Regions from separate parts of the Pelorhabdus rhamnosifermentans genome, predicted to be linked through region 1. Evidence: a T-box and tRNA genes for the amino acid it is inferred to sense, from the RefSeq annotation. Region 1 holds a T-box; the other regions hold tRNA genes.
What was found. The T-box of region 1 lies ahead of leuS (leucine--tRNA ligase). A T-box ahead of a tRNA ligase gene usually reads a tRNA of that ligase, here a tRNA-Leu.

Region 1 (2,273 bases):
GGCTTGTCTACGAACGTGATTGAAGCACCTGTAGCTTTTACGCCGCCGGTTATTGAATCACTAGAGTCTGTTTGAAGAGAGGCAAGACCCAAATGATATAGCGTTGGAGAAATTGTTTATATTTTATGCAAACAAAAACAGGCCTTACAGCCTGTTTTTGTTTGCATGTCAGTCACCCAGTTTTGGCCTTTTTCGTTCATAACGTTTTTAGCCAGGAGTCAAACTTAGCGTAAATTTCACTGCGTGCTGTATCTACTTCGGCACCGCGCCATTCTTGTCCTGTATCATTATCATACCAAAGTTCACGATTGACAAAAGCGCCTGATGGACAAACCTTTTCTTGTACAGCTGCCTCAATCGTATCAATGATGCTTTGTTTGATGCTTTTCCGCATCAGCTTGCAGCCGGCTTTTTCTGTTGCTTTTACTTCCGGCTCTGCGTCTTCATTGGACGAAATTTCTACATGGCTGAGCAGCTTATTATGACTGCTTGCTTTGGCAATAGCCTGTTTGGCTAAAGTGGCGGCTTGCTCACGACTCATGTTATCGTCTGTTACGGTGACTCTGACTGTACCAATAATTAATTTATACATAACGCACCTCCTAAAATTTATTGTATGCCGTGAATTTTTGACTAGAACTTTTTGAGAATTGTCGATTTGACAGGTTGTTAAAGATTGCTATATAATTATATGCATAAATCTTAAGAAACAGAGTAGTAAGTTTTGTCGAATCAACAGAAAGTTAGCGGGTGATGGGAGCTGACGTTTCGTTAAAACTGAACTCACTGTGGAGGAGCAGCAGTAAAAGAATGAACTGCTGACGGAAAACCGCCGTTATCGGAATTGAGAGGGTGACTTTGTCACTAATCAGGGTGGTACCGCGAGTTTGCTCGTCCCTGGCTTTTATTGCCAGGGACTTTTTTATTTTTCCCTATTTTGTATTTCGGGAGGTTTTCTTATGATGAACGAAAAATATGTACCGGCGGAAGTAGAATCGAAATGGCAACGCATCTGGGAGGAACAGAAAGCTTATGAGACAAAGCTTGATCGTCAGCGCCCAGAATACTATGTGTTGGAAATGTTTCCTTACCCATCAGGTAATTTACATATGGGGCATGTCCGAAATTATTCCATTGGTGATGTTATTGCCAGGTTTAAGTCGATGCAGGGCTACAATGTGCTTCATCCTATGGGGTGGGATTCTTTTGGCATGCCTGCCGAAAATGCGGCTATTAAACATGGTCTCAAGTCGGATAAATGGACATGGGATAATATTGCCAATATGCGCCGACAGCAAAAGACGCTTGGTCTGTCTTATGATTGGGATAGGGAAGTGGCTACTTGTCATCCTGATTATTATCGCTGGACACAGTGGCTCTTTTTATTGTTTTATGAAAAAGGCTTGGCTTATAAGAAAAAAGCCGCTGTTAACTGGTGTGAAGAGTGTAATACTGTACTAGCTAATGAACAGGTTGTTGATGGACATTGCTGGCGGTGTGACTCTGTTGTTGTGAAAAAAGAATTAGAACAGTGGTTTTTTAAGATTACCGATTATGCTGATCGGTTGCTTGCTGATTTAAGTGAACTCAAGGGCTGGCCTGACAGAGTGAAAACGATGCAGGAAAATTGGATTGGCAAAAGTACGGGTGCTGAATTTTCTTTTGATGCTCCTGAGATTCATGAAAAAATTCCAGTTTATACTACAAGAGTGGACACAGTTTACGGTGTAAGTTATATTGTGTTGGCACCAGAGCATCCTTTTGTTGAGCGCCTTATTGCGGGTAAAGAACAGGAAGCAGCTGTCAAGGATTTTGTTGCTAAGGTGCGTGGACTTAGTGAAGTTAGTCGTACATCAGGTGACACGGAAAAAGAAGGTCTGTTTACAGGTGCTTACGCTATTCATCCCTTTACAGGTAAAAGAGTGCCGATTTGGGTAGCGAACTATGTATTGTTTGAATATGGGACAGGTGCTGTTATGGGGGTTCCGGCTCATGATGAACGTGACTTTATGTTTGCAAAAAAATATGATTTGCCTATTCAAATTGTCGTTCAACCGCAAGGCAAAGAGCTGAGTCTTGATTCCATGACAGACGCTTATCATGAGGATGGCATTCTTGTCAATTCTGGCGAGTTCAGCAGTATGACAAGTGAAGATGCACGAACTGCCATTGCCAAGTGGCTGGAAGAGAAAGGGATCGGTAGCGGCAGGACGAATTATCGTCTGCGTGACTGGCTCATTTCCCGTCAAAGGTATTGGGGGGCACCGATTCCG
Region 2 (2,273 bases), on a different contig from region 1:
TTCCCGTTATGTCAGATAATGAATCCTTTGGGCATATTTCAATTATTCAGATAACCGATACCTTTTTAGACATTAATTGTATTGCTTTAGAACAAACTTGCATTGTAGCAGCCCTGGATTTTGCAAAACAAAAAGCAATTATCCAAAGTCGCCGAATCTATTCCAGAGATATACTCGAGTATATTTTAATTGATGATCCGTCAAAGTATAATCTGGATGAAATTCTCTCGGGTTCCAGATTAAAAAAGGCTAAATTTTTTGAATGTTGGATAATTCAAGTGGACGAAAGAGAAACGGTAAATGTTCCCGTCATTCTGACCCGCCTATACAAAGCAACGCAGCAACTGTTAACATCCACCAATCCTTTGTCAATAGTATCTGAACGAGCAGGCAAAATCATTGTACTGGCAGCGTCTACTAACGAATTTATAAAAGACCCGCACTTAGGGATAACGCTGCATAATATCTTTCACAATATATACCCAAGCCTTAAAATTTCCATTGGTGTCGGCACAATAGCTACTGAGCTAAGTAATGCCCGTCAAAGTTATCATAACGCATTAACCTGTCTGCGCATCGGGCAACAAATTAAAGGAACGGGGCAGGTCACTTTTCCTTATGAAGTCGCCTGTTATTCTATTCTCGAAAATTATGATTCAGCCGCCCTCGTTTCGCAAATCTTTGACTCTATTATTCAAAAACTAGAAAACTCTGACGCCGACTTATTAAAAACACTGGAAAAATATCTTGAATGTGACAAAAGATTAACTGAAACCTCCAACGAACTTTATATCCATAGAAATACTCTTTCTAACCGATTAGAGAGAATTGCAGATATAGTAAGTTTGGACTTTAATAACAAAGAATTAGTGTTTTGCCTGCGATTAGCTTTACGGCAACGGAAATTTAACAAAAGTCATGATTAGAATGGTCAAAAAAAGTAGCTACAAAAATAAGCGGATTTTATGAATTGAGGAGAGATATCCCAGAGAATAGATCTGCTAGGATATCTAAAAAATTGTTTAAACCTCCAATGTCAGGTAAAATAAAACTGATATTGGAGGTATTTTATTATGACAAAAGGAACAGCAAACGTAAAGAACTAATCAAAAAATGCAACGGAAGATGTCCACGATTCTGTCAAAATGCTCCCTGCTGGAACCATCCAGACAGTCTGGATGCACAACTCGAATCAATAAAATCTCACAAAAATTCCAAGAACGTAACAGCAATATAAAAATAAAAAAGACCGTCTCCGAAAAACAGAAAAATATAGATTGCCTATAAAATGGGCAATCTATACATCCGCATCGAGGACAGCATAATCGATGAATTCAATATGTAACGTTTGAAAAAACTGGGGAGAATAATGATTCAGTTCAAAATTAATTTTGACTATATTTTTGGTGCCCGGGGGGGGAATCGAACCCCCACGCCCTCACGGACTTCGGATTTTGAGTCCGACGCGTCTGCCAGTTCCACCACCCGGGCATGAATGTCATCACGCTTGCAACAACATAAATAATAATATCATCAATATGAATTATTGTCAAGAAAATAAATAAAAAATTATACTAATAAAAGTTTATTAAAAACAAAAGTTGCTTCCTGACCTTCCATAAGATATGATTGAATCAATAACTAAGTGAGGTTCTCCAATGCAAATTACATTGTTAAATAAACCCTTCGATTATCACATAAATCATAGTAAAAGTCGCCAAAATATTTCACTTAAGCTTATTTCGTCTTCTTCCTTGCTTGTCACCGTTCCAGCGAGACTTACGAAAAAAAGAGTTGAACAGCTTTTAATTGAAAAATCTGCTTGGATCATCAAACATGCCGAACAATTAAAAACAGAAGAACAAAATCCAGTCAATCAAGTAATCCGAAATGGTGCCACTGTTTTATATGGCGGCAAACAATATCAGCTACAATTTCATGGGAATGCGGATTCTCACAAAGTAACAGTCAAAGACGCCAGCATTCATTTATATTTTACCGATCCTAACCCAATTCCACCGACAACTCTACTTCGCCAATTTTTCATCGAATCGGCTCGGTTGACTTTTCAAAAACTTACGGACTATTGGGCGGTGCGCATGAACGTCAAACCAGTAAAAATTGCCATTCGCGAACAAAAAACCCGCTGGGGCAGTTGTTCCTCTAAAGGAACCATATCTTATAATTGGCAAGTCATTATGGCCCCACCAGAAATATTAGAATATCTCATTATCCATGAACTCAGCCACCTCATAGCACCCAATCATTCACGT
Region 3 (2,273 bases), on a different contig from region 1:
AAAACCACTTCCCATCCTTACTTGTATGAAGCACAAGTAGTGCCTCAGCCGGACCTACCGCCGTTTCCTGAAATTGGTCAAATTCAATATCATCGGCACTTTCTAAAACTGCATCATCCGTTGGGAAGGTACGAATATCGGCACGTTTTACTGTAAAACCAAATTGGACACTGTTCGTTTCTTGCACGCCTTCGAAATTCATCAAGCTTTTTAAATTATCATAATAAGCTGCCTCAATAGCCCGACCATTCGTAAATAGCGTGCTCGTAGGGAAAGAATATTTCAGTAATAACTTCGCTAAATCCTGCTTAGACAAGCTATCCGGATAGGATGTTAAATCATAAACAGTTGTAGGTAATTTGCGCATGATTTCGGTATTAAATGTTTCAATCTCCCTACTATTCATAATCACTTGGTCGGGGTAATTCAGTTTTTCAATCCAATAGGAAGCATCAAGCATTTCTGTTGTCACATGAGGCATCACACTGAGTGGTGCCGCAACACCACTATTTGCTGGCACCATCGATGCTGTCAACATGAACATCGAAACAACCAAAAACTTGAGACGTTTCATAAAGCTTCTCTCCTCAACAGGTTTTTCATAAACAAATACTCCATACTTATTTATAAAAGCGGGAGTCTTAAAATATGATCGAAAGTTACTAAACATACTTCCATAACAAGGTCCGCTCACGGAGTACAATAGGTATACGCCTTATACATAATTGTATTTCCTATACTAAAGCTTGACGCAACTAAAAAAAATAACCCTTTCAGAAATCCTGAAAAGGTTTTACACTTACTGTCTAGCGCGATTTTTCATTCTCTGCAAATTTTGCTTGGCAAGTTTGGCTCTGTTCATTGGCGCAACCTTATCACCAAATTCGTCTTTCAATAATTTCTCAATTTCCTCGGATGTCAAGGTGTAGCTATTTAATTCTTTACGTTCTGTTGTCATAGCTTCTCCTTTCGCGTTTAAGACTTCCCTTTAAAATCATAAACTAAATCAATATATAAAACAAAGAAGACTTCTTAGATATTCTAGAAGTCTTGATTATCAATTGTGGTGCGGTAGAATGGATTTGAACCATCACGAGGTTGCCCCCACTAGCCCCTCAAGCTAGCGCGTCTGCCGTTCCGCCACTACCGCATAAAATATGCCATCAAGTCATCTTACTATTATTTTAATGGTGCGGCCGAGTGGATTTGAACCACCACGAGGTTGCCCCCACTAGCTCCTGAGGCTAGCGCGTCTGCCGTTCCGCCACGGCCGCACAGGATAAACTTGAATACATATGATAAGGATGTCTCCCTGCCCCAACTTACGTTATAAACAAGAGATATTCTTATACCGACAAACTCTATTATACCGCATCCTGAAAAAATGTCAACTAAAAAATATACCCCTACAAAGAATCAAAAGAGTGCATATCATTTTTATCTGATATGCACTCTTTTGATAGGCAGGATTGATATAGTTATGGCTTGCCCTCTTGATAAAGAATCTGATAACGCTGGCGATCACGCAAAACCTGTTTCACATATTCACGTGTTTCTTTAAAGGGAATTTGATCCACTGCTTGAAAATCTGCTGTCCAATGATATTGTTTCATCCACGATTTCACATTGCCACGGCCCGCATTATACGCGGCAAGCATAAGCACTTCATTACCACCAAATTCTTTTTTTACAGAAGACAAATACCACGTGCCAAAACGAATGCTCACTTCCGGGTCATTGAGCTGAGCAACTTCAAAATTCGAATAGTCAATTTGTTGTGCCACCCATTCTGCCGTATCTGGCATCATTTGCATGAGTCCCATAGCGCCCTTCGGAGAACGAGCCATATTAATAAATTTACTTTCTGTACGGATCACTGCCGCTACTAAATAGGGGTCCAGTTTATTACGCTCCGAATACCGATAAACCTCCGTCTGATAACTAAAAGGATATATATACTCTTTTTGAAACCAAGTGCTTTGAAAAACACCATATGCACCTAGCATACCAACTAATAGAGTAATCATTAAAAACCGGGCCCAAGTCATCTTACCCAAAATACCATCCTCCGTAAAAAGTCACTGCATTACCTGTGCCCAAACTCGTAAAATCTCAGCCTGCAGCTTTGCTAAATCGCCATTATTATCAATCACTTGATCGGCCTTACGAATTTTTTCTACCTGTGATTTCTGGGCCTTCATACGCAACGTAGCTTCTTGCTCCGAAAAGGAATTGCGCTTCATTAACCGCTGCCGTTGTATTGATTCATCTAC

Region 2: it encodes a tRNA-Leu, which carries the amino acid that the T-box ahead of leuS (leucine--tRNA ligase) is inferred to sense. The anticodon was not compared.
Region 3: it encodes a tRNA-Leu, which carries the amino acid that the T-box ahead of leuS (leucine--tRNA ligase) is inferred to sense. The anticodon was not compared.

What each region holds. Positions count from the first base shown of each region.
Region 1 covers NZ_JAHGVE010000009.1:73,041-75,313, forward strand. Annotated here, with positions in the region: gene Ga0466249_RS12515 (saccharopine dehydrogenase family protein) at 1-75, shown strand, start outside; gene Ga0466249_RS12520 (hypothetical protein) at 197-592, opposite strand; T-box leader at 696-902, shown strand; gene leuS (leucine--tRNA ligase) at 963-2,273, shown strand, end outside.
Region 2 covers NZ_JAHGVE010000016.1:98,411-100,683, forward strand. Annotated here, with positions in the region: gene Ga0466249_RS17525 (PucR family transcriptional regulator) at 1-926, shown strand, start outside; tRNA gene Ga0466249_RS17530 (tRNA-Leu) at 1,405-1,491, opposite strand; gene Ga0466249_RS17535 (M48 family metallopeptidase) at 1,659-2,273, shown strand, end outside.
Region 3 covers NZ_JAHGVE010000016.1:63,083-65,355, forward strand. Annotated here, with positions in the region: gene Ga0466249_RS17370 (C40 family peptidase) at 1-574, opposite strand, end outside; gene Ga0466249_RS17375 (hypothetical protein) at 800-958, opposite strand; tRNA gene Ga0466249_RS17380 (tRNA-Leu) at 1,065-1,150, opposite strand; tRNA gene Ga0466249_RS17385 (tRNA-Leu) at 1,189-1,274, opposite strand; gene Ga0466249_RS17390 (lytic transglycosylase domain-containing protein) at 1,479-2,048, opposite strand; gene coaE (dephospho-CoA kinase) at 2,079-2,273, opposite strand, start outside.